4 regions of the Celeribacter sp. genome follow, and region 2 is predicted to be linked to each of the others. Evidence: riboswitches for the same ligand, from Rfam matches in the RefSeq annotation. Region 2 holds a riboswitch; each other region holds the start of a gene.
The links. A riboswitch is a leader RNA that binds a small molecule or an ion and turns the genes downstream of it on or off. The one in region 2 is predicted to bind cobalamin.
Positions count from the first base shown of each region.

Region 1: linked by a shared signal. The riboswitch ahead of ACN0X0_RS16790 (energy-coupling factor ABC transporter permease) and the one ahead of nrdH (glutaredoxin-like protein NrdH) in region 2 are both predicted to bind cobalamin.
Region 3: linked by a shared signal. The riboswitch ahead of ACN0X0_RS16855 (DUF1636 family protein) and the one ahead of nrdH (glutaredoxin-like protein NrdH) in region 2 are both predicted to bind cobalamin.
Region 4: linked by a shared signal. The riboswitch ahead of ACN0X0_RS04590 (TonB-dependent receptor plug domain-containing protein) and the one ahead of nrdH (glutaredoxin-like protein NrdH) in region 2 are both predicted to bind cobalamin.

Region 1 is NZ_JBLWTA010000013.1:52,237-59,720, forward strand. Features, by position in the region: gene thiC (phosphomethylpyrimidine synthase ThiC) at 1-1,365, shown strand, start outside; gene ACN0X0_RS16765 (FAD-dependent oxidoreductase) at 1,362-2,294, shown strand; gene thiS (sulfur carrier protein ThiS) at 2,284-2,481, shown strand; gene ACN0X0_RS16775 (thiazole synthase) at 2,483-3,244, shown strand; gene ACN0X0_RS16780 (thiamine phosphate synthase) at 3,241-3,849, shown strand; gene ACN0X0_RS16785 (ThiF family adenylyltransferase) at 3,846-4,760, shown strand; cobalamin riboswitch at 4,851-5,078, shown strand; gene ACN0X0_RS16790 (energy-coupling factor ABC transporter permease) at 5,109-5,774, shown strand; gene cobF (precorrin-6A synthase (deacetylating)) at 5,838-6,599, shown strand; gene ACN0X0_RS16800 (cobyrinate a,c-diamide synthase) at 6,615-7,484, opposite strand, start outside.
Region 2 is NZ_JBLWTA010000007.1:203,491-210,974, reverse strand. Features, by position in the region: gene ACN0X0_RS11775 (paraquat-inducible protein A) at 1-514, shown strand, start outside; gene ACN0X0_RS11770 (MlaD family protein) at 507-2,633, shown strand; gene ACN0X0_RS11765 (PqiC family protein) at 2,639-3,232, shown strand; cobalamin riboswitch at 3,295-3,499, shown strand; gene nrdH (glutaredoxin-like protein NrdH) at 3,565-3,819, shown strand; gene nrdI (class Ib ribonucleoside-diphosphate reductase assembly flavoprotein NrdI) at 3,824-4,306, shown strand; gene nrdE (class 1b ribonucleoside-diphosphate reductase subunit alpha) at 4,288-6,438, shown strand; gene nrdF (class 1b ribonucleoside-diphosphate reductase subunit beta) at 6,450-7,421, shown strand.
Region 3 is NZ_JBLWTA010000013.1:66,697-74,180, reverse strand. Features, by position in the region: gene ACN0X0_RS16865 (AAA family ATPase) at 1-1,302, opposite strand, end outside; gene ACN0X0_RS16870 (ParB N-terminal domain-containing protein) at 1-1, opposite strand, end outside; gene ACN0X0_RS16860 (hypothetical protein) at 1,879-2,577, shown strand; cobalamin riboswitch at 2,661-2,885, shown strand; gene ACN0X0_RS16855 (DUF1636 family protein) at 3,007-3,375, shown strand; gene cobW (cobalamin biosynthesis protein CobW) at 3,380-4,435, shown strand; gene cobN (cobaltochelatase subunit CobN) at 4,435-7,484, shown strand, end outside.
Region 4 is NZ_JBLWTA010000002.1:390,261-397,744, reverse strand. Features, by position in the region: gene ACN0X0_RS04610 (adenosylcobinamide amidohydrolase) at 130-804, opposite strand; gene ACN0X0_RS04605 (ABC transporter ATP-binding protein) at 810-1,544, opposite strand; gene ACN0X0_RS04600 (FecCD family ABC transporter permease) at 1,541-2,524, opposite strand; gene ACN0X0_RS04595 (ABC transporter substrate-binding protein) at 2,521-3,339, opposite strand; gene ACN0X0_RS04590 (TonB-dependent receptor plug domain-containing protein) at 3,364-5,172, opposite strand; cobalamin riboswitch at 5,299-5,505, opposite strand; gene ACN0X0_RS04585 (Tex family protein) at 5,580-7,484, opposite strand, start outside.

The DNA of each region.
Region 1 (7,484 bases), on a different contig from region 2:
AACGAAGGCCGTCTGTCGGGCGCGAAGACCGATGGCGAGGGCTTCGGGGCCACCCTTCCCGAGTTGGTCACGCCGGAATTCGTGCGTCAGGAGATCGCCGAAGGCCGGGCTATTATTCCCGCCAACATCAACCACCGCGAATTGGAGCCGATGATCATCGGGCGCAATTTCAAAGTGAAGATCAACGCCAATATCGGCAACTCCGCTGTCACCTCCTCGATGGAGGAAGAGGTCGAGAAAATGGTCTGGGCGATCCGTTGGGGCGGCGACACGGTGATGGATCTTTCAACGGGACGGAACATCCACAACATCCGCGACTGGATCATCCGCAACGCGCCTGTGCCGATCGGGACCGTGCCGCTCTATCAGGCGCTGGAAAAGGTGAACGGCATCGCAGAAGACCTCACATGGGAGGTCTTTCGCGACACGCTGATTGAGCAGGCGGAGCAAGGCGTCGACTATTTCACCATCCATGCGGGCGTGCGCCTCCACATGATCCCGATGACCGCCAAACGCGTCACCGGCATCGTCTCGCGCGGCGGCTCGATCATGGCGAAATGGTGCCTGCACCATCACCGTGAGAGCTTTCTCTACGAGCATTTCGACGAGATTTGCGACATCTGCCGCCGTTATGACGTGTCGTTTTCCTTGGGCGACGGGCTGCGCCCCGGCTCGATTGCCGACGCCAATGACGAGGCGCAATTTGCCGAGCTGCGCACGCTGGGTGAGCTGACCAAAATCGCCTGGGCCAAGGATTGCCAAGTCATGATCGAAGGCCCCGGTCACGTGCCGATGCACAAGATCAAGGAGAATATGGACGAGCAGCTCAAGCATTGCCACGAGGCGCCGTTCTACACGCTCGGGCCGCTCACGACCGACATCGCGCCGGGCTATGATCACATCACCTCCGCCATCGGCGCGGCGATGATCGGCTGGTTCGGCACCGCGATGCTCTGCTACGTGACGCCGAAGGAGCACCTTGGCCTGCCCGACCGCGACGACGTGAAAACCGGGGTGATCACCTATAAACTCGCCGCCCATGCCGCCGATCTCGCCAAAGGGCATCCAGGGGCGCAACTGCGCGACGATGCATTGTCACGCGCGCGGTTTGAATTCCGCTGGGAGGATCAGTTCAACCTCGGCCTCGACCCGGACACGGCGCGCGAAATGCACGACGAAACCATGCCGAAAGAGGCGCATAAGGTGGCGCATTTCTGTTCCATGTGCGGACCGAAGTTTTGTTCGATGCGGATTTCTCACGACATCCGTGCCGAAGCGGCCAAACAGGAAGGCATGGCCTCTATGGCGGAAAAATTCCGCGAGGGCGGGGAACTCTACATTCCTGCTGCGGAACCGGCCGAATGATCTCGATCCTTGGATCAGGCGTGGCGGGGCTTTGCGCCGCCACCGCCCTCATGGACGCGGAGGTCGAGGTCGAGGTGATATGCCCCGACACCGCCCCCGCGCCCGCCTCCCGTTTGGCGGGCGGGATGCTTGCGCCGTTTTGCGAGGGTGAAAGCGCCCCCGACCTCATCGTCACGCGTGGACAGGTCGCGATTGACTGGTGGGCCGCTCATGTGGATGTGACCCGACACGGCACGCTGGTCGTGGCCCCGCCCCGCGACGCGCAGGAACTCGACCGCTTCGCCCGTGCCACGCGCGCGCATCGCTGGGTCACGCCCAATGCGTTGGAACCCGATCTCGAGGATCGCTTTGCCCGTGGCCTCTATTTCGAAAGCGAAGCCCATCTCGATCCAACCGCAGCGCTCACTGCGCTCAAGCGCAGGCTTTTCGCGCAGGGCGTCGTGTTTCGCGACGGCGCACCACAGGGGCGGATCGTGGACTGTCGCGGCATGTCCGCCACCGAGATGCTCCCCGATCTGCGCGGTGTGCGGGGCGAGATGCTTGAGGTTTACACGCCCGAGGTCATGCTCTCGCGGCCCGTGCGCCTGCTGCATCCTCGGTTTCCCTGTTACATCGTGCCGCGCGGCGAGGGGCGGTTCATGATCGGGGCGACCATGGTCGAATCTTCTCGCTCCGGCCCGATCACGGCGCGCGCGGCGATGGAATTGCTCTCAGCGGCCTATAGCCTTCATCCCGCCTTTGCCGAGGCCGAAATCATCATGACCGGCGCCGACCTGCGCCCGTCTTTTCCCGACAATATCCCGGCCCTGCGCCGCAAGGAAACGGGGTTTCACATCAACGGCATGTATCGCCACGGCTTTCTGATGGCCCCCGTTCTGGGCATGGAGCTGGCCGGGCTTTTGACACAGGAGAGCGCCGATGCGCATTGAATTGAACGGACAGTCTGTCGAAACCTCAGTCCCCACGCTGGCCGCGCTGATCACGGAGCAAAACTATGAGGCGCGCTCTGTCGCCTCTGCCGTTGACGGGCAATTCGTGCCGCGCGACGCGCGCGAGGGGATCAACCTGACGGCGGGCATGAAGATCGAGCTTCTTTCGCCGATGCAAGGGGGCTGACATGTTCTACGGCACCGAGTTGAAAAACCGCCTGCTGCTCGGCACGGCGCAATACCCCTCCCCCGACATCTTGCGGGCGGCCATCGCGACCTCTGGCACGGAGGTGATCACCGTCTCGCTTCGTCGCGAGGGCGCAGGCGGCGCGGGGTTTCGTGACATTCTCAAAGACAGCGGATGTCGCATCCTGCCCAACACGGCAGGCTGTCACAGTGCCCGCGAAGCGGTCACCACGGCGCAGATGGCGCGCGAAGTCTTTGGCACCAATTGGATCAAACTCGAAGTGATCGGCCATGCCGACACGCTACAACCCGATCCCTTCGCCTTGGTCGAAGCCGCGCGCATCCTCTGCGCCGACGGGTTCGAGGTCTTTCCCTATACGACCGAAGACCTGATCCTCGGCGAAAAACTGATTGAGGCCGGGTGCCGCGTGTTGATGCCGTGGGGCGCGCCGATCGGGTCCGGCCAAGGGCTGCGCAACATCGAAGGCTTACGGACCATGCGCGCGCATTTTCGCGATGTGCCTCTGGTGATCGACGCCGGGATCGGCGCGCCATCACAGGCCGCAAAGGCGATGGAGATGGGCTTCGATGCGGTGCTTTTGAACACTGCCGTGGCCAAGGCCGTCGATCCCGTGGCCATGGCAGAGGCATTTTCCCGTGCCGTAAGCGCCGGGAAACAGGCCTATGACGCGGGCCTCATGCCGCGGCGCGATATGGCTGAGGCCTCCACCCCGGTGTTCGGCATGGCGGAGCTTTTGGCATGACGCTTGATCCGTTTTATCTCATCGTCAGCCATGTCAGTCAGTTGGAACTGCTCGTGCCGCAGGGCGTGCGCCTCGTGCAACTTCGGATCAAGGATCAGCCCGACGACGAAGTCCGCCGTCAAATCCGCCGCGCCCGCGATTTTTGTGCGGTGCATCGCGCCCAACTTGTGGTGAACGACTATTGGCAGGCCGCGCTCGAACTGAAATGTCGCTTTGTGCACCTCGGCCAAGAGGACATGGACACCGCCGATTTTGCCGCGCTCAGGCGTGCCGAGGTCCGTTTCGGACTTTCCACCCATGACGAGGAAGAGTTGGACCGCGCGCTGTCGCTCGATCCGGCCTATGTCGCCTTGGGGCCGGTCTATCCAACGCTTTTGAAACAGATGAAATGGGGGCCGCAGGGGCTGGATCGGGTGCGGGCGTGGAAAGCGATGGCCGGAGACACTCCTCTGGTGGGCATCGGAGGCCTGACGCCAGAGCGCCTGCCCGGCCTCTTTGAGGCGGGCGCAGACAGTGCCGCCGTGGTGACCGACATCGCCACGGCCACCAACCCCGAGGCCCGCTGCGCAGAATGGATCAAAGCCACGCGGGAGTATGTCAAATGAGCCGCTACGCCAGACAGATATGCCTCGCCGGTGTTGGCCCCGAAGGTCAGGCCCGCCTCGGAGCGGCGCGGGTTCTGGTCGTGGGGGCCGGCGGGTTGGGGGCAACGCTTTTGCCGCAACTCGTGGGCGCGGGCGTCGGCTTTATCCGCCTGCTTGACCCCGATCTGGTCGAGGAAAGCAACCTGCATCGTCAGACGCTTTTCCGGATGAGCGATCTCGGCCAGCCCAAGGCCCAGATCGCCGCAGATACGCTGACCGGTCTGAACCCCGATGTCACTCTGGAGGCGCATGTCGCCCGGTTGACGCCTGCCAACCTGCCGCACTGGTCGCGGGATGTCGATCTGATCGTGGATGCCGCCGACAGTTTCGCCACAAGCTATGCGCTCTCAGATCATTGCCACCAAAGCGGACAACCGCTGATCAGCGCCTCCGTGACCGGCAGGCAAGGCTATGTCGGCGGCTTTTGCGGCGGGGCCCCCAGCCTGCGCGCGGTGTTTCCCGACCTGCCGGACGTCATGGGGTCCTGTTCGGAGACGGGTGTCATGGGGCCGGTGGTCGCCAATATTTCGGCACTGCAAGCCCAGATGGTGCTTGCCGTTTTGCTGGGCCAAGACCCCTCGCCGCTGGGACAGTTTCTGTCGGTGGATCTGATGGGCTGGCGCGTCAACGGGTTTCGGTTCGACAGCGCGCCGGAGCCGTCTCGGGCCAGCCCCGCCGTTTTGGCGCTGGAACAGATCACGCCAGACGATCTGGTGATCGACCTGCGTGACACGCCCGACGTGGTCCCGACCCCCGCCCCCGGCCAAAGGGTCGTCCTTGTCTGCGCATCGGGCCTTCGGGCCTGGCGCGCCGCGCGCGGCTTTGCCGAGACGTCTGAGGCCCATGTCGCCATCGTCGGGGTCGGCACATAGGACCTTAGCGTCGGTCACCTTATGGGAAAATTTCGAACATCTATCGCCCGGGAACGCGATCTTCACTTGACCTCATTCCCCGTCCCGCGTTTATCTGAACCCCTGTTTGGTGCCTGATGACGCGCAATGCTGAGGGCTCAATCGGGAACGGGGAAGGATGTCGCGACACGCAGCACCCAAAGCCCCGGCCGCCCCCGCGACTGTATGCGGTGAGCGCGCTCCCACACACCACTGGAGAGCCCCGTCGGGATCTCTGGGAAGGGGGAGTGGCGCTTTGACCCGCGAGCCAGGAAACCGGCCAGCAGCCACATCAACCGCCGTCGGGTGTGACGGCAAGGAGTACGCGATATGCATATTGAACCGGGCATCGTCACGGGTGCCAAAATCGTCTTGAGCTATGCCACTGCGGCAGGCGCAGGGCTCTATACCCTCAAATCCGCCATTGAGACGATCCGTCAGCAAGGGCTTGTCTCTCTGGCCGGGCGGGCGCTCATTGCCACCGCCGCCGTCTTCACATTCTTTCAGGTCCTGCCACATCATCCGGTTGGCGTGTCCGAGGTGCATTTGATCCTCGGCTCAACGCTGTTTCTGATCCTGGGCGCAGCGCCCGCCGCCATCGGTCTGGCGCTTGGGTTGCTGGCGCAGGGGCTGTTCTTCGCGCCCTTCGATCTGCCGCAATACGGGATGAATGTGACGACGCTTCTGGTGCCGCTCTTCGGGCTTCAGATGCTGGCCAAACGCGTGATCGCGCCCGGCACCGCCTATGTCGATCTGAAATATTCACAAGCTCTGGCGCTCTCGACCGCCTATCAGGGCGGGATCGTCCTTTGGGTGGCTTTCTGGGCGATCTACGGTCAGGGCGTGGCCAATGTGAGCCAGGTGATGAGCTTTGGCGCCGCTTACATGACGGTGATCCTGATCGAACCGCTTCTCGATCTGGCCGTTCTGGCGCTGGCGAAACGGGCAAAATCCCTGCAAGGCAGCGGGTTTGTTACGCCGCGCCTTTATGCCTGAACTCAACCGTGAAAAGACGGAATACGAGGGGGGCTTCGGCTCCCCTTTTTTGAGAGGCCTACCATGATCGACTTGAGCTTGATCGGCATCGGCACCGGCAATCCCGATCACATCACCCATGAGGCCATCGCGGCGATGAATGCCGCCGATCTGATCCTCATCCCTTTGAAGGGCCCGGAAAAGACCGAGCTTGCCGAGCTGCGCCGCGCGCTTTTGGCACAGCATCTGACCAATCCCGCCACGCGTCTGGTCGAATTCGATCTGCCGCACCGCGATGCCGAGGGCGCGCCCTACGCGCGGCGCGTCTCGGACTGGCACGACGCGATTGCCGAAGCCTGGGAGCGCGCGATCGCGGCGGCTCTGGGACCGGACCCTGAGGCGAAAGTGGCGCTTTTGATCTGGGGCGATCCGATGCTTTATGACAGCAGCCTGCGCATCGCCGACCGGCTCAAGACGCGACGGCAAATCACACCGCGCGTCATCCCCGGCATCACCGCGATTCAGGCGCTCTGCGCCGCCCATGCCATACCATTGAACAGTGTTGGAGACCCCGTCACCCTCACCACCGGGCGGCAAATCCGAGATCACGGCTGGCCCGAAGGCGCGCAAACCGTTGTCGTCATGCTCGACGGCGATTGCGCCTTTCGAACCCTCGACCCTGAAGGGATCGAGATCTGGTGGGGCGGCTGCGTGGCCATGCCTCAGGAACGTCTCGTCGCCGGGCCGCTGCGCGAGGTGGGCGAGAAAATCGTCACCACCCGCGCCACCCTGCGCGCAGACCTAGGCTGGGTGATGGACATTTACCTCATGCGGCGAAACGCGTGAGCCAACCGTTTCACCTCACTGGCTGGCCTCGGCGATCAGGTGGAAAAACGTGCCGGTGACGCGACCGCCCTCAGGCATCACGCGGACAGACCCCGTTTCGGGCACCTCCGCACCATTCGGATCAACGACGCGCGCCAATGGGGCGTCGGGTTGCGACAGAATATTCGCATAGTGGAACTCATGCCCGCGCAGCGCGTGGCCTGTGGCGAACCCGGGCATCGGCGACATCAGATCGGCACGGCGATACCCCAGATGCATCTTGCGCTTGGCAAAGCTGGTCTCCAGACCGAAAAGCCCCAGCATTTCGTGGCGCTGCCCCTCGGCATCGACGATCCCGGCGCCAAGCGCCATATAGCCCCCGCATTCGCCATGCACCGGGCGAGTTTGGGCAAAATTCCGCACCCCCTCGATGAAAGTGCGATTGCCGGAAAGCCGCCCGGCATGCAGCTCGGGATAGCCGCCGGGCAACCAGCAGACATCCGCGCTTGGATCAGGCGCCTCATCGGCCAGCGGCGAGAAGGGCAAGATGCTGGCCCCGGCGGCACGCCAAGCTTCCATCAAATGCGGATAGACAAAGGAAAACGCCGCATCCCGCGCCAAAGCGATGCGCTGGCCGGGCGGAGGCGCGGGCCTATAGGGGGCAAACGCCCCCCCTTGCGCCGTGGCACACCCCATGATCGCGTCGAGATCGCAATGCTCGGCCACGATCTCGCCCGCATGAAACAGCAATCGCTCCAGTTCTCCGGTTTCCTCCGCCTGCACAAGGCCCAGATGCCGAGACGGCAGTTCGATCCCGGCGGCGCGCGGCAGAACGCCCAACACAGGCAGTCCAATGCTCTCGAACCCACGCCGAACCAAGGCCTCATGCCGGGGCGAGGCGATTTT
Region 2 (7,484 bases):
CGCGGCACTTCATGCGCGCGACATCGCCAATCTGCAAAAGGTCTGGGCCTGGCTGATCGCAGGGATGGTGGTCTATATCCCCGCCAATCTTTACCCGATGCTTGCCACCGCCAGCCTCGGCCATACGACTGAAAACACCATTCTCGGCGGGGTGGTCGAGCTGATGCATCATGGCTCTTACGGGGTGGCCGCCATCGTCTTTGTCGCCTCGATCATCATTCCGGTCGCCAAATTCATCGCCATCGCCTTTCTCGGTCTGACCACCACGCGGCGGGTCCGCATGTCGGCGCATCATCGTCACTTGCTGTTCGAAGTGGTTGAATTCATCGGGCGCTGGTCGATGATCGATGTCTTTGTTGTCGCCATCCTCTCCTCTCTGGTAAGGCTGGATTTCGCCGCGACGATCACACCGGGGATCGCCGCGATCAGTTTCGCGCTCTCTGTGGCCTTCACCATGATGGCGGCCCTGAGTTTCGATGAACGCCTGATTTGGGATGCTTTGGAAGATGAGTGACACAAACGAGCAAAAGCCCGAGACGGGCCCCGCAGACATAGTGATCTCGCCGCCCAAACACAGCTTTTGGCGCAATCTGTCCTATGTCTGGCTGGTGCCTCTCGCGGCCCTCGTGGTTACGCTCTTCATCGCTTGGCAAAGCTGGGCCGAGCGCGGCCAGCGGATCGAAATTCTGTTCGAAAACGCCGCAGGGATCACCGCCGATGAGACCACATTGCGGTACAGGGACGTCGAAATCGGCGTCGTCGAGGATGTGAAATTCGCGCCTGATCTGGCCTCCGTCGTCATCGGCGCGCGGATCGACCGCACCGTCGCCGCCTCTCTCCCCGAAGATGCGCAATTCTGGATCGTCCGGCCAGAGGTCTCCGCCAGCGGCATCACCGGCCTCTCCACCGTGCTTTCGGGCGCCTATATCCAGGCCGCTTTCGACCCCGTGCCCGAGGCGAAAGCCACGCGTTTCACGGGCCTCGAAGAGACACCGCTGATCCTGCCCGGCATGCGCGGCACGAAAGTGACGCTGCGCACCGATTCCGGCAGTCAGCTCACCCCCGGCGCGCCGATCTTTCACCAAGGCATCGAGGTTGGCAAAATCGAGACCCCGCGCCTGACGGACAGTGGCGAGGGCGTCATGGTCGATGCCTTTATCAACGCGCCCTATGATCGCCGCCTGACCAGTGCTGCGCGGTTCTGGCAGGTCTCCGGCTTTTCGGTCAACATCGGCCCCAGCGGGCTAAACCTCTCGGTCGGCTCGATTGCCAGCCTCGTGCGCGGCGGCATCGCCTTTGACACGGTGGTCTCCGGCAGCGAACCGATCCGCAGCGGGCAGGTGTTCGATCTTTACGACGACGAAGACACCGCGCGCGCCAGCGTGTTTCGCGAGGAAATCGAGAACCCGGTCGATCTGACCGTGGAATTCGACGAATCCGTCAGCGGCCTGACGGCTGGCTCCTCGGTGGTCTACAAAGGCGTCAAAATCGGCTCTGTCTCCTTCCTTGGCGCCTTCATCGAAGAGCGCAATGACAGCCAAGAGGTCGTACTGCGCTCGGTGATCTCCATCGACCCGCAGCGGCTGGGCTTAGATGCCGAGGCCCCCACCGCAGAGGTGATCGCCTTTTTCTCGAATGCGGTCAAAAACGGGCTGCGCGCACGGTTGGCGACGCAAAGCATTTTTAGCCGCTCCCTCGTGGTCGAGCTGGTGGAACTGCCCGATGCCGCGCCGGATACGCTGGGCATTTTCGCGGAAACGGCACCTTTGTTGCCCTCTGTCGCCTCCGATCTGCCGGATATGGGCGCCACCGCCGAGGGGCTTTTGCAACGGGTGAACGACCTGCCGGTCGAGGAACTTTTGGATCAGACCATCGCCACATTGGCCGCCGTGGAGAGCCTCGCGGGGGACGAAAACCTGCGCGCCGCCCCCGATGCCTTTGTCGCGCTTCTGGACGATGCGCGCGGCCTCATCGGCAGCCCGGAGACCCAAGCCCTGCCCGCAGAGTTGAACACCGCCGTCTCGGAACTGCGCGCCGTCGCCGAACAGTTGCGTCAGGCCGATGCGGTGAACCGCCTCGTCGCCGCACTTGATGCCGCCGAAGAGGCCGCCACCTCCGTCACGGATGTCGCGGGCAAGATTGACACGGCGACCGAGACCCTGCCCGCTCTGATCGCGGATTTGCAGGCGCTCACCGAAAAAGCCAATGCGCTTGAGGTCGAACAATTCTTGGCCGCTGCCTCCGCCTTTCTCGAAGGCGCGGACCGCCTGGTCGACACGCCCGACATGCGCGCGCTTCCGGCCAGCTTGACCGGCGCGTTGGACGAGGCGCGCGAGGCCTTGGCCGAATTGCGCGAAGGCGGCTTGATCGAGAACACCAATGCGACGCTGGCCTCTGCGCGCGAAGCGGCGTCTGCGGTCGAGGATGCCACCGCGAACCTGCCGGAGCTGTCGCGCCGGATCGAGGCGCTGGTGGCCGAGGCCGAGCGCACCCTATCGGATTACGGCTCGCAATCCAGTTTCAACCGCGAGACAATTTCGTCGCTGCGCGAAGTGCGCGCCGCCGCCGAAGCGCTCAGCAAACTCGCCCGCGCCATCGAGCGCAATCCCAATTCCCTCTTGTTTGGACGGTGATCGATATGGTTCGTTTTCTCCCCCTCGCTCTTCTGGCCCTCACCGCCTGTGGCGGCACCGAGCCGCGTTATCTGATCGATAGCGCCCCCGCAGCGACCACGGCCGAAACCACGCAAGTGCGGATGCAGGTGGCGACGCTGGAGATGCGCGAGGTCTCCCTACCCGCCTATGCCGAAGAGTCGCAGATTTTGATCGAGGGGGCGGATGGCGCCCTGACGCCTTTGGACAACGCGCTCTGGGCCGACGAGCCACGCCGCGCCGTGACCCTGCGTCTGGCGGAGGCGATTTCGCGGGGCGGCTCCGCAACGGTCGCCGCCGAGCCTTGGCCGCTTGAAACGCCTGCGCAGGCCGCTGTGCATGTGCAGGTTTCCGATATGTTGGCGCGCGCGCCAGGACGATCAGAGGGACAATCAGAGGGACAATTTGTCCTGAAAGGTCAGTTTGCGGTTTCCTCTTATGACCATGTTGTGCGAGAACGGATCAGTCGGTTCGACATCTCTGTGCCATTGCCGGATGCGAGCCCCGCAAGCATTGCCCGCGCATCGGGTCAAGCGCTGCAAAATTTGGCGATTGAGATCACCCAAGACCTGCGCCGATAACTTTCTCCGATTCAATTCCTGTCAAGCGCTATCTACATATTGACAGTAGACCCCCTCAGGAAGCTATATGATGTTGCTTCGGTTCCATCGACTCGTGTCGGTGGCTAAGAGGGAAGATCGGTGTAAATCCGGCGCTACCCCCGTAACTGTAAGCGGTGAGCGAGGTTGAAAATGCCACTGGGGCCGCCCTTTGAAAGGGGCTCTGGGAAGGCCAGCCAAGCCATGATCCGCGAAGTCAGGAGACCTGCCAAAGCGGAACAGAACCACGAACGGAGGGTTCGGGGGCGCGGGGTTTCCGCTGTCCTCGGCACGACACAAGAGGACAAAGAGCAATGACCGCCCAGACCGCGACCCAGAACGCCACCGACACCATCATCGTTTACTCGAAACCCGCCTGCGTGCAATGCACCGCCACGACGCGCGCGCTCGATGCCAAAGGCATCAGCTACGATGTGATCGACCTGACCCAAGACGACGACGCCATGTCCCGCGTGACCGGCCTCGGCTACCGTCAGGCACCTGTTGTCGTCGCCGGTGAGGATCACTGGTCCGGCTTTCGTCCCGACATGATCGCACGCCTGTCCTGATCCGATGTCAGACGTGTGTCCAGAGCCGGCGCTGCCAAGCGGCTTTCCGGATATCGTCTATTATTCTTCCACTTCGGAAAACACGGTGCGTTTCGTCGACAGGCTCGGCCTTCCGGCGAAACGCATTCCGATCTCTCCGAAGGATACGAGGCCGGTGATCGACCGGCCTTTCGTCCTGATCTGTCCGACCTATGCGGATGGCGAGGGGCGCGGCGCGGTTCCGAAACAGGTGATCCGCCTCTTGAACGATCCCGACACCCGCGCGCTGCTGCGTGGTGTGATTGGGTCTGGAAACCGAAATTTCGGCACTTTGTTTGCCAGCGCGGGCGATGTGATCGCCCGGAAATGCAATGTCCCGCTGCTCTACAAATTCGAGCTGGCGGGATTTGACAATGACATCGCGCGGGTTCGCGCCGGATTGGAACAGATGGGCCGGAACCTCGGCCTCGCACAAATGGGGGATGCGCCATGCTCGACGATGGCTTGAAGAGTGGCCAAAAATCTGGCCTGAATGGCACCACGGATTATCACGCGCTCAACGCGATGCTCAATCTCTACGACGAGAACGGGCATATCCGTTTTGAGGCCGACCGCATGGCGGCACGTCAATATTTCCTGCAACATGTGAACCAGAACACCGTGTTCTTTCACTCGCTCGACGAGAAGCTCGGCTATCTCGTGGAGGAAGGGTACTATGAGGCGGCGGTTCTGGACCAATATTCCAAGAACTTCATGCGCAAGATTTGGGACGACGCCTACGCCAAGAAATTCCGTTTCCCGACCTTCTTGGGCGCCTTCAAATATTACACGTCTTACACGCTGAAAACCCGCGACGGGCAGCGCTATCTTGAGCGCTATGAGGACCGTGTGGTGATGACCGCGCTGGCTCTGGCGCGCGGTGACGAAGCTCTGGCTTTGTCCTTCATGGACGAAATGCTGTCGGGTCGTTTCCAGCCCGCGACGCCGACGTTTTTGAACGCAGGCAAGCAATCCCGTGGCGAGTTGATCTCTTGTTTCCTTTTGCGTCTCGAAGACAACATGGAAAGCATCGGTCGCGGCATCAACTCCGCGCTGCAACTGTCGAAACGCGGTGGCGGTGTGGCGCTTTTGCTGACCAACATCCGCGAGCACGGCGCGCCGATCAAAGGTATCGAGAACCAGTCTTCGGGCGTCATTCCGGTGATGAAGCTCCTCGAAGACAGCTTTTCCTACGCCAACCAATTGGGCGCACGTCAGGGTGCCGGTGCCGTTTACCTGAACGCGCATCACCCTGATATTATGCGGTTTTTGGACACCAAACGCGAAAACGCCGACGAGAAAATCCGCATCAAGACGCTGTCTTTGGGCGTGGTGATCCCCGACATCACCTTTGAGCTCGCCAAGAAAAACGCCGATATGTATCTCTTCTCCCCGCATGACGTGGAAAAGGTCTACGGCGTGCCCTTCTCTGAAATCTCGGTCACCGAGAAATACGAAGAGATGGTGGACGACAAACGCATTCACAAGAAAAAGATCAACGCGCGGACCTTCTTCCAGACCATCGCGGAAATTCAGTTCGAAAGCGGCTATCCCTACATCATGTTCGAGGACACGGTGAACCGGATGAACCCGATTGCGGGTCGCATCAACATGTCGAACCTCTGTTCCGAGATTTTGCAGGTCAACGAGGCCTCCGAGTTCAACGATGACCTGTCCTATAGCCACCTTGGCACCGATATTTCGTGCAACCTCGGCTCGCTGAATATCGCGAAAACCATGGACGGCAAGGATCTGGGCCAGAGCGTCGGCACCGCCGTGCGTGCGCTGACCGCCGTGTCGGAAATGTCCGCGATTGACTCCGTGCCCTCGATCCGTCGCGGCAATGACGAAAGCCATGCCATCGGCCTGGGCCAGATGAACTTGCACGGCTTTTTGGCCCGCGAGCACATCCATTACGGCTCCCCCGAAGGCGTCGAATTCACCTCCGTCTATTTCGCCGCCGTCGCCTATCACGCGATCCGCGAGAGCAACGCTTTGGCGCGCGAACATGGCGAGAGCTTCAAAGGCTTTGCCGACAGCGACTATGCCAATGGCAGCTTCTTCGACAAATACACCGACCGCGATTGGTTGCCGGAAAGCGAAAAGGTGACATCTCTCTTCGAAGGCATGGACCTGCCGACCCGCGAAGACTGGGCCAAGCTCAAAGAGGCGGTGATGAAGGACGGGCTTTACAACCGCAACCTTCAGGCCGTGCCGCCGACCGGGTCTATCTCCTATATCAACAATTCGACCTCCTCGATCCATCCGATTGTGTCGAAAGTTGAGATTCGCAAAGAGGGCAAGATCGGCCGCGTCTATTACCCGGCCGCCTTCATGTCGAACGAGAACCTAGACTACTACCGCGATGCCTATGAGATCGGGCCGGAAGCCCTGATCGACACCTATGCGGCGGCGACCGAGCACGTCGATCAGGGGCTGTCCCTGACGCTGTTCTTCCCGGCAGAGGCCACCACGCGCGACATCAACAAAGCGCAGATTTACGCGTGGAAAAAAGGCATCAAGACCATATATTACATCCGCTTGCGTCAGGCTGCCCTTGAGGGCACCGAGGTGCAAGGCTGCGTGTCCTGCACGCTCTGAGGAGAAAGAGTATGAAAGACATGACCGATATCCGCATTCCGCGCGCGATCAACTGGAACCGTCTGGAGGACGACAAGGACCTTGAGGTCTGGAACCGTCTGACGGTGAACTTCTGGCTGCCGGAAAAAGTGCCGCTGTCGAACGACATTCCGAGCTGGGCGACGCTCAAGGATTTTGAGAAAACCCTGACGATCAGGGTGTTTACGGGCCTCACGCTTTTGGACACGATCCAGAACACCGTCGGCGCGCCGTCTCTCATGCCCGATGCGGTGACGCCGCATGAAGAGGCCGTTCTGACCAACGTCGCCTTCATGGAGGCCGTCCACGCGCGGTCTTATTCCTCGATCTTCTCGACGCTCTGCTCAACGAAAGAGGTGGACGAGGCCTTCCGTTGGTCCGAAGAGAACCCGCATCTGCAAGCCAAGGCGCGGGCAATTCTCGAGACCTACGCGCCCGGAAACGATCCGCTGAAACGCAAGATCGCTTCGGTGTTCCTCGAAAGCTTCCTGTTCTATTCGGGCTTCTACCTTCCGATGTATTGGTCGTCGCGCGCGAAGCTCACGAACACCGCCGATCTCATCCGGCTGATCATCCGCGACGAGGCGGTGCATGGCTATTACATCGGCTATAAATTCCAGCGCGGTATGGAGAAGCTGCCGGAAGCCGAGCAACAGGCGCTCAAGGACTATGCCTATAGCCTTTTGTTCGAGCTTTACGAGATCGAGAACCAATACACCGAGGAGCTTTATGACGAGATCGGCCTGACCGAGGACGTCAAAACCTTCCTGCATTACAACGCCAACAAGGCGCTGCAAAACTTGGGCTTTGAGGCGCTTTTCCCGCCGGAGGTCTCCGAGGTGAACGCCGCTATTCTCGCCGCGCTCAGCCCCGACAGCGAGAACCACGACTTCTTCTCCGGGTCGGGCTCCAGCTACGTGATCGGCAAGGCGGTCGCGACCGAGGACGAAGACTGGGATTTCTGATCTCGGGCATCGCAAAACCAAAAACGGCAGGCCGCAAAGCCTGCCGTTTTTCATTTGTGATAT
Region 3 (7,484 bases), on a different contig from region 2:
TGTCTCATCCTCCAGATTGCCCCAGGCCTCGAGAAGGTGCCCACGGAATTCTTCATACGCATTGTCGAAAGAGGACCGTGCACGGCGCCAGGTTTCACGCGTCATGTCGCGGTAATCGGTCTCATAGATCGACGACAGAAAGCGACCGGACTGCTCAACGGCACGGGTCATCTCAATCGGGTTCTGGGTGAGCCTATCCCCGAACACCTTTTCAAAAGCCTCCCGCATCGCGCGGTGCAACTCATTGCCGGCTTCGAACCGTGTCAGCAGAAAGCGGATGTCGTGAAACACCTTCGGCAGATTGCTTGTACCCGCGGGGACGACACCGTTGAAGGCGGAGAGATCTTCGAGCGCTTCGGCGAGCTGACCGATGAAAGAAGTGGTGGAGTCATATTCCCAGTAGCCCGGGCCCGAGGGGATATAAAGCACATCAGCGGCAAAGACCGCATTCATCGACTGATAGCCGATCGCGGGCGGACAGTCGAAGATGATCATGTCGTAGGCGTCGGCGGGCAGGGCGTCGAGATAGCGGCTCACGGCGGCAAAGAACGACCACTCCGGATTGAGGTGACGATATTGCGCAGAGGCGAATTCGACAAAGGCCGCATTGGCACAGGACGGGATGATGTCGATGGTCGGCCAATTGGTCGGCTTGATAAAGTCCGCGACGCGCAGGTCCGCGAGACCCATGTCGGTAATCGAAGAGGGCAGGCGGCGTTGGGGCAGGGCGGAACCGCTCTCTGCGCCACGGGTCGCGGCATTCATGCGCTCTGTCTCATTGATCAGGTCGCGCGCCATGATGCCCCAAACGGTGAACTCCTCAGCCACATCCGAAAGCCCCATGGAGTGGGACAGCGTCGCCTGCGGATCGAAGTCGACACAAAGGACACGGTAGCCATCGAGCGCGGCGGCATGAGCGAAGTGAAGCGCCACGGTGGATTTGCCCGCGCCGCCTTTAAAGTTGGCAATCGCCGCGCGGATCGCCCGCTTGCCCGCCGGACGGGTCGGCATGAGGGACTTGCGGCTCACCTTAAGACGGCGGCGCAGCTCGTTGATCTCTTCGAGTGTGTACCAGCGCTGACGCCCGTCCTCTTCGACATAGCCCTGCGGCAGGGACGGGTCGGCAGCCAGACGGCCGCGCATGGTGGATTGGTTGACCTTGAAGATGAGCTCCGCCACCTCCCAGCTCGAAAATCTGCGGAGCGTCTTCTCGCGCTCAGGGGAATAAGTCTGCTGCCGGATAAATCCCTGCATCTTGAGCGACTGGGCCTGTAGTCGCGACAAGTCTTCATGGGTAAACATTGTGCCTCCTGTCCCCGCGGGGACGCTTTCTATTATCTGTTTCGGATTTACGCGGAAAATAGAAAAATTGCAAAACCTAAAAGCGTAAATTAAAGTAAAAGCGTCAAAAGCGCTGAATTGAAGAAAACCCCTGTGTTTTCTACCGCTCCCTAGGTGCTGTCTGATTCGGAACAGAGGCCGTGAGCATGAGCGTCAGGGGCGGAACCTCTCGGGGATAACCCGCTAAATAGGGGGTCAGCTTCGGGTCTTCCGCTATCTATTGGGGGACATTTTGCCCCCAAATAGGGGACAACCAGCGTGTCCCCCTATACCATTAATACCTTTCTTTTTCTTTTTTTGAGGAATTTGGTTGGGATGATGCCAACAGGAGTCGCTTGACAGAATCGACGAACTCAACGCAAATTGTTTCAAGATCATAAAAAACGCCGAGAGCGCGATTGTTCGGAGGGTTTCACCTTTGACGCGGACATCTCGGGAAACATTCTTCGGAATGATTGAGGCAAAGACGTATCCCGACACGAGACACGGATGCGGCGACGGATAAAAGCAGAGAGACCTCTGCGAAGGGCGAGACAGATGTTGTCGATCAAACCGGTGGGTCCGCAGGCCGCCGCAGTCAAATACGATGTGCTCACAGCACTCGGGACCTATGCGCTCTCTCAGCCTAAGGGCAAACAAGTGCTTTGTCTCCGTCTCATGACCCTCATCACAGCACGCTACAATTGGCAGCGCAACGAGCTTGCCATCGGTCAACGTGAAATCGCGCGGATGTGGCGCGTCGAGGAACGGACCGTCAAACGCGAGATGGCCAAGCTCCGCGCCATGGAATGGCTCCTCGTCAAGCGTCAAGGCGCGCGGGGACGGGTGACGCAATATGCGCTGGCTTTTGAAAAGATCCTTGAGGACACGCGGCCGATCTGGGCCGACGTCGGGCCGGATTTCGAACAGAGGATGGAAGGGCGAGGGGACACCCCGCCAGAGACCGATGCGAAAGTCGTGCCGCTTCAACCGCAGGGCAGGGCGGTCGCGGCACCTGAGGTCGATAGCTCAACGGAATGGGGGCTGGCGCGCAGTTTGATCTATGCGGAAGACCCCGCACGCTATGCGAGCTGGATCGCCGCCCTGAGCCGTGGCGAAAGGGTTGGACGCAGGCTCTACCTCACGGCCCCGAGCCGCTTTCATGCGCATTATGTGGCCACCCATCTCAATGCACTCTGCCTAAGCGCGGTCAAACAGGTCGATGGCGATGTGGATGAGGTGATCATCCTCGGGTAAGACCGAGAGGGCCGTAGAGGCTTGCCGCGTCTATTGTTTACGCCACGGATTGCTCGATCGCTTGACAATAGAACGCAACTCACTCAATCAAAGGGTGCATTGGTTCCTGCCGTTTGGCAGGTGAAAAGGGAATGTGACAGGGTCTTTGTCAAAACGAGGACCCAAGCGCAGCCGCCCCCGCGACCGTGACCGGAAAGGGTGCTTTGGGCCACTGGCTTTCGAGCTGGGAAGGTGAAGCAACCGCAGAACGCGACAGAGGCGTTCGAAATCCGCAAGCCGGGAGACCTGCCAATGTTGATGATGACCGGCGAACGGGGTGTTTCGCGACCGGGAGGAGAGGGCCGGTCGTGATCTTGACCTTTGTTCCCTGTCCACTGGCGCGTTTCTCCCAAAGCCACCGGAAGGCCATTGGCGAGAGGAACGGGCAAAATGCCAACGATTTTATCTGTTTGCACCACCTGCAAGCGTGACGATGCCGATCCCACGGACGAGACGCGGCCGGGTACGTATTTGTTGCGGGCTCTACGTGATCATGGCGCCCCGGACGATGTGGTGATCCGCGAAGTCTCCTGTCTCTCCGCCTGTTCAAACGGCTGCGCTGTGGCGCTCAGTGAGCCGGGCAAATGGTCCTATGTCTACGGTCGAATGACCGCCGCCGATGCCCCCGACATTCTGGCCGGCGCCGCCGCCTATGCCGCCACTGAAAACGGCCTTGTCCCGTGGCGCGAGCGCCCTGTGATCTTTCGCAAACAAAGCCTCGCGCGCATCCCCCCTTTCCCGACATTTGAGCAGGAGTAATGTCATGACCAATCCTAATTCCGATTTGGCCAAAATCCCGGTCACCGTGATCACCGGTTTTCTCGGCGCGGGCAAAACCACGCTTGTGCGCCACCTGATGGCCCATGCGGGCGGGCGCAAATTGGCCGTTTTGGTCAATGAATTCGGCACCGTGGGCGTCGATGGCGACATTCTGCGGCAATGTGCTGACGAGAATTGCCCTGATGAGAACATCGTCGAGCTGGCGAATGGCTGCCTGTGCTGCACTGTGGCGGATGATTTCATCCCGACGATCGAGGCGTTGATGGCGCGGCCGCAAAAGCCTGATCACATTCTGATCGAAACCTCCGGGCTTGCGCTGCCCAAACCGCTGCTGAAGGCGTTCGACTGGCCTGCGATCCGCTCGAAAATCACCGTGGACGGGGTGATTGCGCTCGCGGATGCCGAAGCTGTCGCCGCCGGACGGTTTGCGCCCGATGTGGCCGCCGTCGATGCGCAACGTCTGGCCGATGACAGTCTCGATCACGAGACCCCGCTCTCTGAAGTGTTCGAGGATCAGATTTCTTGCGCCGATCTGGTGCTCTTGTCTAAGGCCGATCTGGCAGGGGAGGCGGGTCTTGCGGCGGCGCGCGCGGTGATCGAGGCCGAAGTGCCGCGCAAACTGCCGATCCTGCCGCTGACCGAAGGTGTGATCGACCCGAAAATCGTGCTGGGCCTCAACGCCGCTGCCGAAGACGATCTGGCCGCGCGCCCCTCGCATCATGACGGGGCGGATGACCACGAGCATGACGATTTCGACACGGTGGTGATCGACCTGCCGGAGATCGACGATCCGGCCCCATTGATTGCCGCCATCGAGCGCCTCGCGCGCGAGCAGAACATCCTGCGCGTCAAAGGTCATATCGCCATCACCGGCAAGCCGATGCGCCTTTTGGTTCAGGCGGTGGGCGCGCGGGTGCGCCACCAGTTCGACCGACCCTGGGGCGCCGACCCGCGCCGCTCTGCGCTGGTGGTGATCGGCGAACATGACGACGTGAACGAAGCGGCGATCCGCGCCGAACTGCTTGGGTTTCCCGCCTGATGCACGTTACCTTCCGCGAAAGCCACGGCCTTGAGGAGACCGAGGTGCCGACCGATCTGGGGCAACGCCCTGCCGATCTGGTGGTGCTGTCGTTCTCTGACAGTGATCTGGGGGCTTTCGCGGCGGGCTGGCGGCGGGCAGGGGCCGAGCGCGGCTTGCCAACGCTTCGCCTCGCCAATCTGGTCAATCTGCGCCATCCGGTGTCGGTCGACACCTATGTGGAAAATACGCTCTCGGGGGCCAAAGGCATTCTCGTGCGGCTGATCGGCGGCGAGGCCTATTGGCCCTATGGCCTTGCCAGTCTACAGGACCTCGCCCGACGCAAGGGGATTGCGCTGGCGATCCTGCCCGCCGACGGGCGCGACGATCCGCGGCTCGATGCGCTGTCGACGGTGCCGATCCCGGTTTTGCGACGGCTCAAAACCCTCTGCGATGCGGGCGGTGCGGTCGCGGCACAGACGGCTTTGGCGGAACTTGCAAGGGCCTCGGAGCTTTCAGTCCCGCCCGTGACGGGGGAAACGCAAATTCCCCCCCACGGGTTTTACTGTCCCGACGCGGGTCCGATAGAAACCCTTGGAAACACAGGCCCGCTGGTGCTTGTGAGTTTCTACCGCTCCTATCTGGCCGCCGCCGACACTGCGCCGATTGATGCGTTGATCACCGGCCTGCGCGCGCGGGGATTTGCCGCCTACGGAGTCTTTGCGCAGTCGCTCAAAGCACCGGGATTTGGCGCTTGGCTGAGCCGATCCCTCGGCCCGCGCAGGCCCGCCTTCGTCGTCAATGCCACCGCCTTTTCTGCGCAGAATCCGGAGGGACAAACGCCCTTCGACGGCTTTGAGTGCCCAGTGTTTCAGGTCGCGCTTTCCACCGCGCGGCGCAAAGAATGGGCCGGGGCCGAGCGTGGGTTGTCGCCCGCCGATTTGGCGATGCATGTTGTTTTGCCGGAGGTGGACGGGCGGCTGCACGCGGGCGTCGTGTCGTTCAAAGCGCCAGAGCCGCGCGATCCCGATCTCGAATATTCCCGCTTTGTCCATCGTGCCGATCCAGAGCGGATCGCCGCCGCATTGAACCGGATCGAAAACTGGCATCGGTTGGCCTCGACGGAGGCGCAGCACCGCCAGTTGGCCGTGGTGCTTTCGACCTATCCGGGGCGTCCGTGGCAAATGGCCCATGCGGTCGGTCTCGACGCGTTGGCCTCGACGGAAGCGCTTTTGGAGCAGGTGCAGAGCGAGGGGTATCTGGTCGGTGACGGGCCGGGGCCAGAGGCGCTTTCCACCGCGCGCCTGTCGTGGCCGTTGAGCGCCTATCATGCGGCGTTGGCACAGCTTCCGCAGCAGCTTCAGAAGGATCTGAACGCCACTTGGGGCCTTCCTGAACGCGATCCTGCCGTCAAGGACGATGCTTTCCACTTCGTGGCGATGAAGCGTGGCAATGTCCTCATTGCGCTGCAACCCGAACGCGGCGATCCACGAGATCGCGACGACAGCTATCACGACCTCGACCGCATTCCCCGCCATGCCTATGTCGCCTTTTATCTCTGGCTGCGGGCAGAGGGGCTTCACGCGATGGTGCATATGGGCGCGCATGGCACGCTCGAATGGCTGCCGGGCAAGGCGGTGGCGCTGAGTGCGACCTGCTGGCCCGAGGCGCTGTTGGGGCCTTTGCCGATGATCTATCCCTTTATCGTCAACGACCCCGGCGAAGCGGCACAGGCCAAACGGCGGATCGGGGCCGTGACTTTGGGACACATGCCCCCGCCGATGCGTGCGGCAGAAGTGCCCGCCGGGCTGCGACATCTCGAACAGTTGCTCGATGAATATTCCACCGCAGACGGTCTCGACCCGGCGCGCCGCGATCGCTTGATCGCCGATATTCAGCTTGAGGCACAGGCCAGCGGCGTTTCCGAAGACCTCGGAATCCCGCATGAGGCCAATGCCGCCGAAGTGCTCACCCGGATTGATCGCTTTGTCTGCGACATCAAGGAGAGCCAGTTCGGCGACGGCTTGCATGTCTACGGGCAGGGGGAGTGCGCCGCAGAGGAGCGTGCGGGGATCAGCGCCGCGCTCTCTGGTCGCCGTGTCTCGCCGGGGCCGTCGGGTAGCCCGGCACGCGGGCGGACGGATGTCCTGCCCACCGGACGCAATCTTTTCGCGGTCGATCCACGCGCCGTGCCGACCCGCGTGGCCCATGCGCAGGGTGTGAAACTGGCCGAGGAGCTGTTGCGCAAACATTTGCAGGATCATGGCGACTGGCCCAAGGGGCTGGTCGTCGATCTCTGGGGCTCGGCCACGATGCGCACAGGCGGCGAAGAGTTCGCCATGGCGTTGCATCTGGCGGGGCTGAAACCCGTTTGGGACGAGAATGCGGCCCGCGTGTCCGGCGTTGAGATCGTGCCGCTGGCGCTTTTGGACCGCCCCCGTATCGACGTGACCCTGCGGGTTTCGGGCCTGTTTCGCGATATTTTCCCCGGTCTGGCGCAGCTTTTCGAAACCGGCGCCGATGCTCTGGCGCGGCGGGATGAAGATGTCGCTGACAATCCTTACCTGACGCGGATCGCGCGGGTCTTTGCCCCCAAACCCGGGCACTACGGTCTGGGCATGGGGGGCTCCCTCGATCAATTTACCCCCGAAGCGCGCCAGATGGCGGGAGAGGCGTGGCTGGCCGCGTCTTCTTACACGATTTCGCAAACGGGCGAGATTGCGCCTGATCGCACAGCGCTCGAAACCCGTATGCGGGGCGCGGACAGTTTTGTCCATGCGCAGGACCTGCCGGAAAGCGATGTGCTCATGGCTTCGGATTATGCCGCCCATGAGGCTGGATTTGCCGCCGCTCTGGCACGGCTCGGGGCGCAGAGGCCTGCGCTTTACCACTTGGACGCGACCCAGCCCGACCGCCCCCGCGCGCGCAGCCTGACCGAAGAGATCGCCCGCACGGTGCGCGCCCGCGCCACGGATCCGGCCTGGGCGGCGGGCATGATGCGGCACGGGTTTCGCGGTGGGGCGGAGATCGCGGCCACATTGGATCATCTCGCGGCTTTCGCGCATCTGGC
Region 4 (7,484 bases), on a different contig from region 2:
CAGATATTGCGAACCATTCTCAACTAGACGCCTCCAGTTGCGAATGCCTGAAATATAGGCTCGCAATTGGCCCAAGATCGGCCTGAGAATGGCCCGAAGTTGGCGTGACATAGGCGCGGGATCGCCGGTTTACCCGCCAAATACGGTTCGCATCATCACCGGGTTTTCCGAGACCCAGCCTGCGGCGCCTTGGGAAACGGCGCGGTAAACCGCCGCCCCGATGGCCTCGCCCAGAGCCGTATGAAGCCCCGCATAGGCTTGATCTCCGGGCGGGGCGGCCAGCGCCAGACAATCGGTGCCGGTGCCGGTCACGGGGCCGTGGGGAAACCTGAGACCCGCCTCCATCACGGCGACCGTGCGGGCTTGGGCTGCGATGGTAAGCGCCTCGATCTGCGCCGTCTCGGTGACCGCTTCGGAAAGCTGCACGGCGATGTTGATTGTGCCGAATTGCTCGACGCCCCAATCGCGGGGCGTGCGCGAGCCGATGCGCTCGGCATTGCCCAGCCCGACGGTGGCGATCGCTGCGACGCGGATGCCCTCGACTTCGGCTTCGGCACGCTGAAATTTCGTCACGTTGCGTGACGTCAGCATGCCGACCGCCTCCGCGTGCCCGGCCTTTGCCATCTCAGAGGAAATCCAATCGGAGACGCACACCGTCGGCGGCAGATCGGCGTTTCGCAATTCACGCCAGACGATGTGTTTTGCCGTGACAAACCCCGGTCGATAGGGCGCGAAACTCAACACCCGCATCGGTGCGCCGAGATCGGCAACGAGCCAAGGGCGGGTGAGGGTCGGGGTCAACATCGCGCTCATTTCGCGACCTGCGACAGCGGATGAAGCACCAGACCATCGGGCGTTTCCGCGATGTGGCAGCGGATGGCAAAGACCTCGGCCAAAAGTGCCTCAGTCAAGACCTCGCGCGGCGCGCCGTCGGCGACGATCCGGCCTTCGGAGAGCACAACGATCCGCGTGCAATGCCGCGCAGCGAGGCCCAGATCATGCAGCGAGACGATCACACTGCGGCCTTCGCGCGCGAGGGCGGCAAAGGTTTCCATGCAGCCGATCTGATGCGCGGGATCAAGCCCTGCGGTGGGTTCATCGGCCAGCAACAAAGGCGTGTCCTGCGCCAGTGCACGCGCGATCAACACGCGGGCCTGTTCGCCACCCGACAGCCCCGTGGCCTTGCGGTCAGCGAAGTCCGAAAGGTCCATGCGTTTCAAGGCTGCGAGCACTTCGGGCGCATCCTCGCGTTCGTTTTGTGCCAAAGACACCAGATGCGCGACGCTGACCGGCCAGGCAATCTCGCGAGCTTGCGGCAACCAGACGGCGGCCTTGGCGCGTGCCGGGGGGGGCATCTGCGCCAGCGAGCTTTTGCCCTCTGCCGCGATCAACCCGAGAGCGGCGCGCAGGAGTGTGGATTTGCCCGCACCATTGGGGCCGATGAGGCCGATCATCTCTCCGGGGGAGACGTCGAGCGAGGCGTGATCGAGGGTTACGCGCGTGCCGCGCCGGACGGTGAGATTTTGCGTCGTCAAAAGGCTCATGACCGCCCCCGCATCCGCCAGATCAGATGGAAAAATACCGGCGCGCCAACGAGCGCCATCAAGACACCGAGTTTGAGGTCGCGTCCGGGCAGGATGACCCGCACGGCGACATCTGCGGTCAGGACCAAAATTGCGCCGCCCAAAGCGGAGGCGAGCAAAAGCCGCGCGGGGCGTGCGCCCACGAGAGGACGCAAAATATGCGGCACGACAAGCCCGACAAAGCCGACAGCGCCCGCGACGGCAGTGGCCGCGCCAACCGAGGCGGCGACACCGCCGATGAGGATCAGGCGCAGATGCTTGAGGTTGACGCCCATGGAGGCGGCGGCCTCTTCGCCCAATGTGAGCCGGTCGATGCCGCGTCCGGTGAGCGCCAAAAGGACCCAGCCCAGAGCCATGATCGGCAGGGCCATCCAGACGTGCAGGAAGGACCGGTCCGCCAGCGACCCCATCATCCAGAAAATGATTTCATTGGCGGCAAAGGGGTTGGGCGAGAGGTTGAGAACCAGAGCAGTGAGCGCGGAGGATAGGGCCGAGACCGCGATGCCTGCGAGGATCAAGGACAGCGTGCCGCCGGAGCCGGCGAGCAGGAGAATGAGCAGGACGCAGATCGCGGCACCTACGAGCGCGGCGAGGGGCAGGGCGAGGGCGAAGAGCGCGGCAAACCCACTTTGAAGCGCGATCACGGCGCCCAAGGCGGCGGAGGCGGAAATGCCAATCACACTAGGTTCGGCCAAAGGGTTGCGCAGGTAGCCTTGGAGGGCGGCACCCGAGAGACCGAGGCTCACGCCGACCATCACGCCCAAAAGCGCACGCGGCAGGCGGATTTCGCGCATCACCATCGGCAGGGGGCCTTCGCCGCCGCCAAAGAGCGCGCTGAGGCTGTCGGAGATGGGCATGTCGGCGACGCCCACGAGGAGCGAGGCGATGAAAAGCGCGACCACCGCGAGGGTCAAAAAGGCCAAGAGCCGGGGGTAGGTCATTGAGGCATCTCCAGCGTGTCCCGCTCGTCCCGTAGCCGCTCGATCGCGCCCAAAACAGAGGGCAGGCCGCATATCCAGTCCTTGTCCTGCATCGGCATATGCCCGCCCGTCAGATGGGTCAATGCGGGATGGGACAGCACCTCTTCGGCGCGGGCCGTGCCGGGGTAATCGGCGCCGGAGATCACCAGATCGGGGTCGGCCATGATCAGGGCTTCGAGCGGCACAAAGCCGCCCATCGGCAGGCCTAGCTCAGAGGCCAGCGTGGTGAAGCCAGCGGTTTCGATGATCTCGCCCGAAAGGCTCTGCGCGCCGGTGCTATAGCCATTGGCGGCATAGGTGGCGGCGGTGGGGCGCGTTTCCGTCGGGGTGTCGAGCTTGGCGAGACGGTGGGTGAAATCATCGGCCATGCTCTGCGCCACGTCTTCGCGCCCCAAAGCCTCGCCCATTTTCACCATATTGGCGGCGACATCGTCCAAAGACCGCGCGGGGGAGAATTCCACGACCTCGACGCCAAGACGGCGCATCATCGACACGGTCGCCCGCGCAGTGAATTGGCCTGCGAGGACGAGATCGGGTTTCAAAAGATAAATCTCTTCGGCCAGCCCGTTGTTGGTCGGATAGGCTTTCGCCGCGTCGGCCATGACAGACGCACGCGGGTCTTGGGCCATGGCGGTGATGGACAAAAGCTGACCGGGGGCCGCGATCATCATGGCGAGCTGATCGGTGCAGAGGTTGATCGACACGACATGTTGCGGTGTCGTGTCAGGTGGCGTTTCCGCCAAAGCCGCCGCCCCCGAAAAGAGGGCGGTGGCCAATGTTATGATCTCAGGAAAGCGCACTCAGAAGGACGCTTTGAGGCCGAGATAGGCCGACCGGCCCGGCGTGTTGTAGCCGGAGACGGTTTCGTAATCCTCGTCAGTGAGATTGTCTGCGCGCAAGTAGAGCTGAACCTTGTCGGACAGGTCATAAGACAGGCTGGCATTGAACAGCGTGTAGTCATCCAGATCGAAGAGTGTCGAGGTGGAGGTGTCGATGTCCTTGAGGTCGGAGACGAATTGCACTTCGAAAGCACCGGAAAGGCGAGCCGTCAGAGTGGCGTCAAGGCCGATGGTGGCGTCGTGACGCGGGACCCGCGCGGCGCGCTGGTTGCGGTTTTCGGCATCGGTGTAGGTATAGTTGCCGTAGAGTGCGAACCGTTCCGACAGGCTGTAGCGCCCGGAAAGCTCAAGGCCTTGGGACGTGGTGGTGCCGCCGATCTGCTCATAGGCACCAGCACCGTAGTTCCAGTCAATTTTGTCGTCGATTTCCGTATAGAACAGCGTGGCTTTTGCGAAATCCTCGCCCAGGAAGCGGCGCTCGACACTCAGCTCTGAGCTGCGGCTGGTTTCTTCCGTGAAGTCCGGGTTGCCGCCCCAGCCATAACGTTCGGAGAGGGAAGGTGCGCGGAAACCAGTGCCTAACACTCCACGCACGATCCAGTCGGGCGTGACTTCCCATGCCGCCGCAAGCCGCCCGGAGACGTGCTCGCCGAGTTTGGAGTGATCGTCGTAACGCAAGGCCGCGGAGAGGTTCAGCCCAGCCATGGGTTCCATGAGCAACTCGCCTTTGACCGCTTTGTTGCGATCAAGGCCATTGCCAGCGCCATCAAAGGACTCTTCGAGATATTCAGCGCCGAAGGTCAGGGAGGTCATCGCTGAAAGGTCGGTTGACCCGAGGTAGCTGACTTCTTTGCGTTCGCTGGAGTAGTAATAGCTGGATGCCCCAGAGCCATAGACACGATCAGACTGGAAGAAGGAGGCGCTCACTTCATGTGAGAACTGGCCAACTGTGAAATCGGCATAGGTCCGCACGCCCTTTTGGTCGCGTGTGGCAGTTGCGCCGACATCAAAGCTTGTGTCGTATTCGAGGTCACTGGTGCGGTAGAACCCTGTCACGCCCAAAGTGACGAGATCATTGACGTCATGTTCCATGCCGAAGGTCAGGAAGGTCTCTTCAAAGCCATCCTTTTCGTCATTGTCCGACATGCTCGAAAAGCCATCGGTCTTGAAATGCGACAGGCTAAAGGCGATGTGGCCGGTCTCGCTTTCGATCATGTTCGTCACGCCGGCGGAGTAGGTGCCGTAGCTGCCGGCTTCGGCACTGAAGGACAAGCCCGGTGTTTGAGGCGTGGTGTTCATTTCGATCAGACCGGCAATGGCCTCGGACCCGTAGAGGGCGGATTGCGAGCCTTTCACGACCTCGGCAGCGGCGATGCCGTAGGAGCGCAAGCCGCCGAAGTCATAGGCCGATTGCGGGCTGGAGGGGTCGGTGATGTCGATGCCGTTGAGGCGCACTCCGACATATTCGGACCCGAGGCCACGGATGCGCAGAGTGGCAGAGGCGCCGATGCCACCGTTTTTGCTAACGGTAACGCCCGGCAGGCTATCAAGGATATCGGCAACAGTCTCGCTCGGGGTCGCAAGGGTTTCTTCGTCCACCGTCTCCACCGTCGCACCCGTTTCGCTTTTGGCGACGGGCGTCAGGCTTCCGGAGACGACGATTTCGTCCAGAGTGTAAATCTCGCCCGCGTCTTGGGCGAGGGCGGCGAGTGGCAAGGTGAATGCGGCTGTTGCCAGCAGTGAAAAACGCAGGCTGGTAAGGGCGTGCATGGGGTATCCTCCTGAAAAGAAGCGCGAGGCTTCCCGTGATCCGTTTGGGCCTGTGGAGGAGATCTCCGCAGACAGTGAGGGCGTCACCGCTGCGGACAGCCGCTTCCGTGACGCACCCCGCGTCCGGGAAAGGGTGATCATCCAAGCAGGTCTCCTGGCTCACGGATCGCAGCGGTCGCCAACCTTCCCGGGATCGTCCCAGTGGTGTTTTGGCGTCGCTCACCGTTCACAGTTGCGGGGGCAGCCACGGCTTTGATCATAGGCAGCTCTGCCGGATCATCCCGTGTTCCCTTTTCATCCGGCTGGGCCGGAACTTGAATGGGTGCAGAAAAGCGAAATGGCCGGAGAAGTCAAGATTCTCCGGCCAATGCTTTGGTCGCATCACGTTGCGGAAGGCCGCGTTTGTGTCATGTTTTCTTTTTCATCGCATCCAAAAGCGCAGCACCAAAGGCGCCTTGGCTCTCGGAGGTGCGGGGCTTGGGCGCGTTGCTGCCACGGGGTTTGCCACCGTATCCGCCTTTGCCGCCTGCATTCCCGCGCGGTTGTTGCGCGTTGCGGTCCTGTTGACCTCTGTCCTGCGCGCCGCCATCCTTGCGCATCGACAATCCGATGCGTTTGCGCGGGATGTCCACTTCGGTGACGCGGACCGACACGATGTCGCCTGCCTTCACCACCTCATGCGGGTCTTTGACAAAACGGTCGGCCAATTGGCTGACATGCACCAAACCGTCCTGATGCACGCCGATGTCCACAAAGGCCCCGAAGGCCGCGACGTTGGTCACAGTGCCCTCAAGCCGCATGCCGGGTTTCAGATCCTTGATGTCCTCGACCCCGTCGGTGAACGTCGCGGTCTTGAATTCAGGGCGCGGATCGCGGCCCGGTTTTTCCAACTCTGTGAAAATATCGCGCACGGTCGGCAGGCCGAAGTCTCCGGTGACGAATTGTTCGGCGCGCAGCCCCTTGAGCGCCGTCGGATTGCCCATGATCTCGCGCATGTCGCGGCCACAGGCTTTGACGATTTCGCGCGCCACATCATAGGCTTCGGGGTGCACAGAGGAGGCGTCGAGCGGCTCGTCACCTTCACGAATACGCAAGAACCCCGCGCATTGTTCAAAGGCTTTCGGACCAAGACCGGACACTTTCAAAAGCGCCTTGCGCGACGGGAATGCACCGTGAATGTCGCGGTGGGTGACGATGCTCTGCGCCAAAGACGGGCCGAGACCCGCGACCTGCGCGAGCAAAGGCGCGGAGGCCATGTTGAGGTCCACGCCCACGGCGTTCACCGCATCCTCGACCACCGCTTCGAGCGCCTGCGACAGGCGGCGCTGGTCGACGTCATGCTGATACTGACCGACGCCGATGCTTTCGGGCGTGATCTTCACCAGCTCAGCAAGAGGGTCCTGCAATCGACGCGCAATCGACACCGCGCCACGCAAGGAGACGTCGAGATCGGGGAATTCCTGCGCCGCGAGTTCCGAGGCGGAATAGACCGAAGCCCCCGCCTCGGAGACCACAACCTTGGTCGGGGCTTTGACGCCCGGAGGCAGGAGTTTCAGCGTCTCGCCCACCAGTTTTTCGGTTTCCCGGCTCGCCGTGCCGTTGCCGATGGCGATGAGGCCGACATTGTGGCGGCTCACCAAGTCGATGATCTTTGCCTCCGCCCCGCGCACGTCCATTTTCGGTTGGAACGGATAGATCGTGGCGGTGTCCAAAACCTTTCCCGTGGCGTCCACCACGGCGGCTTTGACGCCTGTACGGATGCCCGGATCGAGGCCAAGGGTGGCCTTGGCGCCCGCAGGGGCGGCCAGAAGCAAGTCCTTGAGGTTGCGCGAAAACACCGTGATTGCATCTTCATGGGCGCGTTGGCGCAGCTCGCCCAACAGATCGATGTGCAGCGAGATGGCGAATTTCACCCGCCACGCCCAGCGCGCGACAGTGCGTAGCCACAAATCGCCGGGTTGCTCGGTCGAGGTGCCGAGATAAGAGGCGACCATGGCAATGGCGCGCGCCGCACCCTCTTCTGGCTCAGGCGCGATGTCCATGGTGACGATCTCTTCTTTCGCCGCGCGCAGAATTGCCAAAGCGCGGTGCGAGGCGATGTCGGACCATTTTTCGGAATGGTCGAAATAGTCCGAAAACTTCGCGCCCTCCTGTTCCTTGCCCGCGATGACTTTGGCGGTCACAAGCGCCTCGCGCCGCATGAAATCGCGCAGCTTGCCCAAGAGATCGGCGCTTTCCGACAGCTCTTCGGTGGCGATGTCGCGCGCGCCGTTGAGGGCGTCTTTCACGGTTGGCACGGCCTCGGTGATGAA